Mesorhizobium japonicum MAFF 303099: one gene and its partners. The protein of the gene in region 3 binds, or shares a complex with, the protein of the main gene of each other region. Links are inferred from orthologs where the notes say so. Each region holds a gene or a part of one and is shown on either strand. Other genes may lie near its edges.

Region 1 (2,862 bases), 3.4 Mb from region 3 along the record:
CAAGCTCGAGGAGTTCTACAAGCTTGAGGACTCGGCCGCCGATGCCGCCGAGCCGGATGGCCTGCGCGACCTCACCAACGTCACCGGCCATGTCCGCTTTGAGGATGTCGGCTTCGAATTCGCCAATTCAGGGCAGGGCGTCAGCGGCGTGTCCTTCGAGGTTCAGGCCGGCCAGACCGTCGCCATTGTCGGACCGACGGGTGCTGGCAAGACCACGCTCATCAATCTGCTGCAGCGCGTCTTCTCGCCGTCCACTGGCCGCATCCTGATCGACGGCATCGATACCCGCACCGTAACCCGCAAGTCGCTGCGCCATTCGATCGCCACGGTGTTCCAGGATGCCGGACTGCTCAACCGCTCGATCGAGGACAATATCCGCGTCGGCCGCGCCGATGCGAGCAATGTCGAGATCCATGCCGCGGCCGTCGCGGCTGCCGCGCAGGACTTCATTCTGGCCAAGAGCGGCGGCTACGACACGGTGGTCGGCGAACGTGGCGGCCAGCTGTCAGGCGGCGAGCGCCAGCGCATCGCCATTGCGCGTGCCGTGCTCAAGGATGCCCCGATACTGGTGCTCGACGAGGCGACCAGCGCGCTCGACGTCGAGACCGAGGACCGCGTCAAGGAAGCGATCGACGAGTTGCGGCGCGACCGCACCACCTTCATTATCGCCCACCGCCTGACCACCGTTCGCGACGCCGATCTGGTCGTGTTCATGGACAAGGGCAGGGTGGTCGAAATGGGTGGCTTTGCCGAACTGTCGCTACGCAACGGCCGCTTTGCCAGCCTGCTGCGCGCCGGCGGCCTGCTCAACGATGAGGAAGTCCGCCGCCTCAGCCGCTCCGTGCAGGGCGAGGCCGCGTAACTCTTCTCCTTCTCCCCCAAGGGGGAGAAGGGGGCGCTTCCGCGCCTGCGACACCGCCGCTCGATTGCCCCGATCGCGCCGGCGGTCTATGTAAAGCCGCATGAGCGACACGACTTCACGCCTGAGCGGCTGGATGGACCTTGCCAACCCGACGCGCTTCGTTGGGCTGGCCGACAAGGTCGTGCCATGGCTGGCGACGATCGCCGCGCTCATCCTTGCCGTCGGGCTTTATATGAGTTTTGCTGCGCCGGAGGACTTCCAGCAAGGCATCACAGTGCGCATCATGTACATCCATGTGCCCTTCGCCTGGCTTGCCATGATGTGTTACTCACTGATGGCCGTCTCAGCCCTTGGCACGCTGGTCTGGCGCCATCCGCTGGCCGATGTCGCGCTGAAATCGGCGGCCCCCATCGGCGCGGTCTTCACCGCACTGGCCCTGATCACCGGTTCGATCTGGGGCAAGCCGATGTGGGGCACCTGGTGGGTATGGGACGCGCGCCTGACCTCGGTCTTCGTGCTGTTCCTGATGTATCTCGGCATCATCGCGCTGACCCGTGCGCTCGACGATGCCAGCCGCGCCGCCTGGGCCGCCGCCATCATCACGTTGGTCGGCTTCATCAACATCCCGATCATCAAATTCTCGGTCGACTGGTGGAACACGCTGCACCAGCCGGCCTCGGTGTTCCGGCTCGGCGGCCCGACCATCGACCCAAGCCTGCTCTGGCCGCTGCTGGTCATGGCTGTCGGTTTCACGGCGCTGTTCTTCGCGCTGCACCTGATGGCGATGCGTACCGAAATCCGCCGTCGCCGGGTGATCGCCATGCGGCGTGTGGCGGCGCGGCAGGCTGAGCGGGCTTAACCTTCCCCCTTGTGAGAGAAGGGAAGGCCACTCATCCCATTTTCCCCCGCGCTGCCACCGGCAGCGTTTCCAGCACGGTCTCGCCGTCGATCAGATTGACCTCGTTGAACAGATTGGTGACGACGCAGCAATGGTCGGGCACCACGCGCACGCGCTCGCCGATGCGCAGCTTCGCATCACCGGAAAGCGTGACAGTGCCATGTTCTTCGCTGAGCCCGGTGACCCTTGCATCGGGAGCGCCGAGCAGTTCGCCAAAGTCTTTTAGCCCGAGCGTGTCGCTCGACAGCGCCTTGCTGCCGCTGTCGAGAATGGCGCGTGTTGCCGTTGGATGGCTGACGACGGTGGCGAGCACCGTGAGGGCGCAATCGTCGAGGGTGCCGACGCCTTTGGCGACCTGATAGCGGTCGAGATAGATGTAAGTGCCGGGCCGATATTCGGTGACAACGCTGTCCTCGCCGGAGCGCCACATGTCCGGGGTGCCGCCGCTGGAGATGCGTTCGCAAGCGAGACCGGAAGCGGCAAGCGCCTGCTTGGCATTAGCGAGCCAGGCTTCAGCCTCTGCCGCGCGGCCAGCCGCCGGATAGGTCATCAGCCCGCCGAAGGTTAGGCCACCGGCCTTATCGATCAGCCTTGCCAGCGCAACCGCTTGGTCAGCTGTCTGCACGCCGCAGCGGCCCATGCCGGTGTCGCATTCGACCAGAACCTGGAGAGGATGGCCGGCATCGGTGAAAGTGGCGGCCAGTCCTTCCAGCGTCTCCATGCTGTCGGAAGTGACCGACAGGGTCACGCGACCATGCAGCGTCTTCAGCCGTTGCAGCTTGGCGCGGCCGAGAATGTTGTAGGGCAGAAAAATATCGGACAGCCCGGCATCGGTCATCACCTCGGCCTCGCCGATCTTCTGGCAGGTGATGCCGACGGCACCCGCCGCCACCTGCTTCTTCGCCCAATAGGGCAATTTGTGCGTCTTGATATGCGGCCTGAGCTTCAGTCCGTTTTTGTCGGCATGGGCCTGTGCGCGGGCAATGTTGGCTTCGGCGCGCGCGGCGTCGATCAGGATCGACGGCGTATCGAGGTCATGGACGGTCGGCATCTTCTATCCCTGTAAGAATTCGCAGGGTTTATGAGCCTGAAAGTGCTTGAT
Region 2 (2,754 bases), 2.9 Mb from region 3 along the record:
ACGCGGCGATGACGTCGCCGCGCTTCCAGGCCAGCAGCGGGCCGAACGGCACGAGGACCAGAAGCGGCAACATCAAGGGGCCGAAAGTCAGATCGAAGAACGGTGCTCCGACCGAGATCTTGTCGCCGGTGAGCGCCTCCAGCGCCAGCGGATAGAGCGTGCCGACGAGCACCGTGGCGGTCGCCGTGGTCAGGAACAGATTGTTGAGGACGAGCGCGCCTTCACGCGAGATCGGATGGAACAGGCCGCCGGCCGTCAATCTCGAGGCGCGCAGCGCAAACAGCGCCAGCGACCCGCCGATGAACAGCGTCAGGATGCACAGGATGAAGACGCCGCGCGCCGGGTCGGTGGCGAAGGCGTGGACCGAGGTGAGCACGCCCGAGCGCACCAGGAAGGTGCCGAGCAGCGACAGCGAAAAGGTGAGGATGGCGAGCAGCAGCGTCCAGATCTTCAGCGCCGAGCGCTTTTCCATGACGATGGCCGAATGCAGCAGCGCGGTGCCCGCCAGCCAAGGCATGAAGGAGGCGTTCTCGACCGGATCCCAGAACCAGAAACCGCCCCAGCCAAGCTCGTAATAGGCCCAGTACGATCCCATGGCGATGCCGCCGGTCAAAAACATCCAGGCGACCAGTGTCCATGGCCGCACCCAGCGCGCCCAGGAGGCGTCGATGCGCCCCTCGATCAAGGCGGCGACCGAGAAGGAAAAGCAGATCGAGAAGCCGACATAGCCGAGATAGAGCAGCGGCGGATGAATGGCGAGGCCGAGATCCTGCAGGACCGGGTTGAGGTCGCGGCCTTCGATCGGCGCCGGATTGAGCCGGATGAATGGATTGGACGTCGCCAGGATGAACAGGAAGAAGGCCGCGCCGATGGCGCCCTGCACGGCCAGTACATTGGCGCGCAGAGTTGCCGGCAAATTGGAACCGAAAGCCGCAACGAGAGCACCGAAAAAGGTCAGGATCAGCACCCAGAGCAGCATCGAGCCTTCGTGATTGCCCCAGGTTCCGGTGATCTTGTAGATCATCGGCTGCAGCGAATGCGAGTTCTCCCAGACGCTCGCCACGGAGAAATCAGAGTTCGCATAGGCGCTCGCCAGCGCGACGAAGGACAGCGCCGTCAGCGCGAAGCCGGTGACCGCGACAGGACCGCCGACAGCCATCAGGCGCTGGTTGTTGAGGCGCGCGCCGAACAGCGGCACGATCGTCTGCACCAGCGAAAGCGCGAACGCCAGGACCAGGGCGAAATGTCCGGTTTCAACCATGGTTGTGCCCATGATTGACCCCTGCCCTTCTGCCAGACCTACTCACTTTTGCTCTCCTGCCAGACGCCCTTGGCCTTCAGCCCGTCGGCCACTTCCTTGGGCATGTAGCGCTCATCATGCTTGGCCAGCACGCTGTCGGCAACAAAGACGCCGTCCGGGCCGAAACTGCCCTCGGTGATGACGCCCTGCTCCTCGCGAAAGAGGTCGGGCAGGATGCCGGTATAGGTGACCTTGACCGATTTGTGCGTGTCGGTGACCGAAAAGGCGACCGTCGCGCCCTGCCCGCGCTGGATGGTGCCTTTTTCGACCAAACCGCCGAGCCTGATGCGCTGGCCGGGCTGGACGCTCGCCGTGGTGAGGTCGGCCGGCATGTAGAAATAGGAAGCCTTCTGGCCGAGCGCGTAGAAGGTCAGCCCGGTGGCGGCACCAAGGAAAGCCAATCCGCCGACAATGACCGACAGTCGTTTCTGCTTGCGCGTCATATCCAGGTCTACTCCGTCGCCGTCAGGCCGAGCGAGGCGGCGAAGGCGGTGAATTTCTTGGCTTCGTCGCTGTCCGCGCCAAAGACGGCGATGGCGCGACCGAGCGCCTCGCGCGCCTGATCGGCCTTGCCCAGCACGACGTAGGAACGAACGAGCCGCATCCATCCTTCCGGGTCACGCGGATTTTGCCGCAGTTTTTCGTCGAGGCCGGCGACCATGGTGTTGATCATGGCTTCGCGATCCTGCGGCGACAGGGAGGATGCCGCGTCGACATCCGCGGTATCGGGGCCTTTCGCCGCCGTGCTGGAAGCGACTTCGGGGCTGGCGGATTTGGCCAGCGCCTGTTCAACGGCACTGCGCCATGGCGAATCCGGCGGCAAAGTGCCCAGCATCGCCTGCCAGGCCGTGGCCGCTTCCTTGCTGCGTCCCTCCTGCGCCAGGGCCATGGCCAGGTAGAAGTTGGCTTTTGCATTGGCGGGATCGAGCTTCAGCGCCGCCTCGAAGGCATCCTGGGCATCGGCGGAAACGATGCCGCCCGCCGCACCGGCGATTGCCTCGCCGAGGCCGGCCTGGCGAACAGCGCTGTCGCCGTCGAGGCGGATGGCATTGCGATACGCAGCGACCGCGTCGGAGAAGCGCTGCATGCGCAGATAGACCGGGGCGAGCACGTCCCATCCCCTGCCGTCGGACGGGTTGGCGGCAAGGTGGGCCTCGGCGCGTGCAACCAATTCGTCGACCGAACTGTCGGCCGGGTTCTTGGCCAGCCGTTGGCTGAGCGGCTGCGCCGGAAGGTCAGGCGAGCCGATCTGGCTGTAAACGCCCCAGCTGACCAGCGGCACAGCCAGCACGGCGACGGTCGCGACAAGCCGTGCCGTGACCGAGGCCTGCCTGGCCGATGCCTTGCCGGCTGTATCGGCATTGTCGAGGCGAAGGATGCGGCGCGCGATTTCGGCGCGCGCCTCGGCCGCTTCCGCCGGCTGGATCAAGCCGCGCCCGGCATCGCGGTCAAGC
Region 3 (2,786 bases):
GCGCCGACCGCTGGCACGGATGCACCGCATATAGAGAATTTTCTGGAATAGTTCTAGACAGTCGAAAAGCAAATTTGTGCGATGCGGCAGCGACCGCGGAACATTGTTTTCAGGGCAGGCGAGGGATGCGGCTTATCGCCGAAAATCTGGGCGGCGAACGCGGCGGCGAGGCGGTTTTTTCCGGCGTCGGCTTTGCGCTCGATCAGGGCCAGGCGCTGGTCGTCACCGGGCCGAACGGATCGGGCAAATCGACCCTGCTCCGGATCATCGCCGGTCTGCTGCCGAAGGCCGAAGGCCGGCTGCTGCTCGAGAACGGCGGCGATGACTTTCCGTCGATCGCTTCGGCCTGCCATTATCTCGGACACCAGAACGCGATGAAGACGGCGCTAAGTGTCGTGGAAAACCTGCGCTTCTGGCGCGATTTCAATGGCCGTGGCGACTCGGGCGTCGAAGAGGCGCTGGATACGGTCGGGCTGGGTGGCGTCGGCCATCTGCCGTTCGGCTATCTCTCGACCGGGCAAAGGCGGCGCGCCGCGATCGCCAAGCTTTTGGTCAGCCATCGGCCGCTGTGGCTGCTCGACGAGCCAACGGCGGGATTGGACAAGGCGTCGGAGGCGCGGTTTGCCGGGCTGATGGCAGGGCACTGTGCCGGGGGTGGGATGATTGTCGCGGCGACGCATCTGCCGCTGGGGATCGAGGGGGCGGAGTTGAGGATGGGGGTAGCCGGTTGATGGCGGCACTCTACGGCGCCCCCCTCCGTCCTGCCGGACATCTCCCCCACGAGGGGGGAGATTGGCTGTTGGCTCGGGTTTCGCCAAACTACAGCATCGCAAGAAGTGCGTCGACGGCGAAGCTTGCGATCTCCCCCCTTGTGGGGGAGATGGCCGGCAGGCCAGAGAGGGGCGTCACAGAACACCGTCCTCAACAAGGGACCACATCGTAATGTGGTCCCTCTTTGCCCGCGACATCCGCCTCAACATCCGTGCCGGCGGCGGCGCGTTGACCGGCGTCATCTTCTTCCTCGCCGTCATCGCCACCATTCCGTTCGGCGTCGGGCCGGACCTGAAGCTGCTTTCCCGCATCGGCCCGGCGATCCTGTGGATCGGCGCGCTGCTTGCCTGCCTGCTTGGGCTCGACCGGCTGTTCCAGGCGGACCGCGAGGACGGCTCGCTCGATCTGCTGGTGCTGGGCAACGACCGGCACATGCTGGCGCTGACGGTGCTGGTGAAATGCCTGGCGCATTGGGCGGGCAGCGTTCTGCCGCTGGTCGTCGCTGCTCCCCTGCTCGGCCTGTTCATGAACATGGAGCCGCTCGCGATCGGCGCGACGGCGCTGACCCTGCTGGTCGGCACGCCGGCCATCACCTTCATCGGCGCTGCGGGTGCCGCGGTGGCGGTGGCGCTGCCGCGCGGCGGGCTTCTGATCTCGGTGCTGGTGCTGCCGCTGACCATACCGGTGCTGATCTTCGGCGTTTCGGCGAGCTACGGCGCGACGGCCAATCCCGATCCTTTCCTGCAGCCCTTCCTCATTCTTGCCGCGCTGACGCTGTTTCTTGCCGTGCTGGGGCCGGTCTCGGCGGCGCTTGCGCTGCGGCATGGAACGGATTGAGCGAGGTTTGGCATGGTTTGCGCGACATCAAGGCGGCGGCGCGGCGGCCACGTATGTTTGAAACCGCGGCGCGTTGCGCAGCCATGGGCATGTCGCTAAGGGAAAGCATGATCGAACGAGGCAGACGGCTGGAAAGAGGCATGCCGATGGAGCGGGAGGCATGAGTGCGCACGCCCTCTATGTCACGGCCGCCTATGGCATCACGGCGGTTGTTCTGGCCGGGCTGATCGGCTGGATCCTGCTTGATCAAAAGGGGCGCAAGCGCGATCTTGCCGAGCTGGAAGCAGCCGGCGTGCGGCGGCGTTCCGACAAGGCGGAGGCGGAGAAATCGTGAGCGGCGAGACCGAAACACCGACGCGCGGTCGCCGCCTGTTCGTCCTGTTGCCGCTGCTGGTTTTTCTCGGCCTGGCGGGCTTGTTCCTGTGGCAGCTGTTATCGGGACGCGATGTCTCGGAAGTGCCATCGGCGCTAATCGGCCTGCCGGCGCCGCAGACCAATCTGCCGGCACTGGAGGGATCAAATCTGCCGGGGCTTGATTCCAGGGCGTTCGCCGGCAAGGTCACGCTGGTCAACGTGTTCGCATCATGGTGCGCGCCGTGCCGCGAAGAGCACCCGGTGCTTCTGGCGCTGGCGCAGGACAAGCGGTTCACGATGGCGGCGCTGAACTATAAGGACCAGCCGGAAAACGCCCGCCGGTTCCTCGGCGACCTCGGCAATCCGTTCCAGGCCATCGGGGTCGACGAAGCCGGCCGCACGGCAATCGACTGGGGTGTCTACGGCGTGCCGGAAACCTTCGTCATCGGCAAGGACGGCAAAATTGCCTACAAGCATGTCGGCCCGCTGACGGCGGAAGCGGCGCGGGATGTGTTGCTGCCGCAAATCGACAAGGCACTGGCCGTGCCGAACTGACGGCGATCTCTTGCTTCGTCATTCTACGGCGAAGCGAAGCGACGCGGCGCAGACCCCTGGAGCTGCTCTGCAGCCCAAGGAATCCATGCCGGGACGTTGGTTAAAGGATACTTCAGATCAGAATAGGCGTTGCGGACAGCGGTAGACAGAAATTCTGCACCGCTGCGGCGCTCGAAGATCACGGCATGGATCCCTCGGGCTGCTGAGCAGCTCCAGGGGTCTTCGCTCCGCTTCGCGTCGCTACGCCCAAGGATGACGAACGTGATAGG

What was found. The genes of interacting proteins can lie anywhere in the genome.
Region 1: the proteins of ccmB (region 3) and MAFF_RS33840 are in contact, whole or in part, in a solved structure (PDB 8CE8), measured with the Escherichia coli proteins. The link is inferred for Mesorhizobium japonicum MAFF 303099 from one-to-one orthologs.
Region 2: the proteins of ccmB (region 3) and ccmE are in contact, whole or in part, in a solved structure (PDB 8CE8), measured with the Escherichia coli proteins. The link is inferred for Mesorhizobium japonicum MAFF 303099 from one-to-one orthologs.

Annotation. Positions count from the first base shown.
Region 1 is NC_002678.2:6,840,560-6,843,421, forward strand. The notes cover bases 1-2,841. They hold MAFF_RS33840 (heme ABC transporter permease), read left to right. Parts: upstream 1-962; coding sequence 963-1,721; downstream 1,722-2,841. Other genes in these bases: MAFF_RS33835 (glucan ABC transporter ATP-binding protein/ permease), read left to right, coding at 1-862; MAFF_RS33845 (D-TA family PLP-dependent enzyme), read right to left, coding at 1,753-2,811. UniProt on the Escherichia coli protein: Required for the export of heme to the periplasm for the biogenesis of c-type cytochromes.
Region 2 is NC_002678.2:6,363,190-6,365,943, reverse strand. What follows is about bases 22-2,754. They hold ccmE (cytochrome c maturation protein CcmE), read right to left. Parts: upstream 1,744-2,754; coding sequence 1,300-1,743; downstream 22-1,299. Other genes in these bases: ccmI (c-type cytochrome biogenesis protein CcmI), read right to left, coding at 1,752-2,754; MAFF_RS31345 (heme lyase CcmF/NrfE family subunit), read right to left, coding at 22-1,261. Outside these bases: more of MAFF_RS31345, read right to left, coding at 1-21. UniProt on the Escherichia coli protein: Heme chaperone required for the biogenesis of c-type cytochromes. Transiently binds heme delivered by CcmC and transfers the heme to apo-cytochromes in a process facilitated by CcmF and CcmH.
Region 3 is NC_002678.2:3,444,302-3,447,087, reverse strand. The notes cover bases 11-2,775. They hold ccmB (heme exporter protein CcmB), read left to right. Parts: upstream 11-942; coding sequence 943-1,608; downstream 1,609-2,775. Other genes in these bases: MAFF_RS17910 (DsbE family thiol:disulfide interchange protein), read left to right, coding at 1,939-2,517; ccmD (heme exporter protein CcmD), read left to right, coding at 1,769-1,942; ccmA (heme ABC exporter ATP-binding protein CcmA), read left to right, coding at 126-731. UniProt on the Escherichia coli protein: Required for the export of heme to the periplasm for the biogenesis of c-type cytochromes.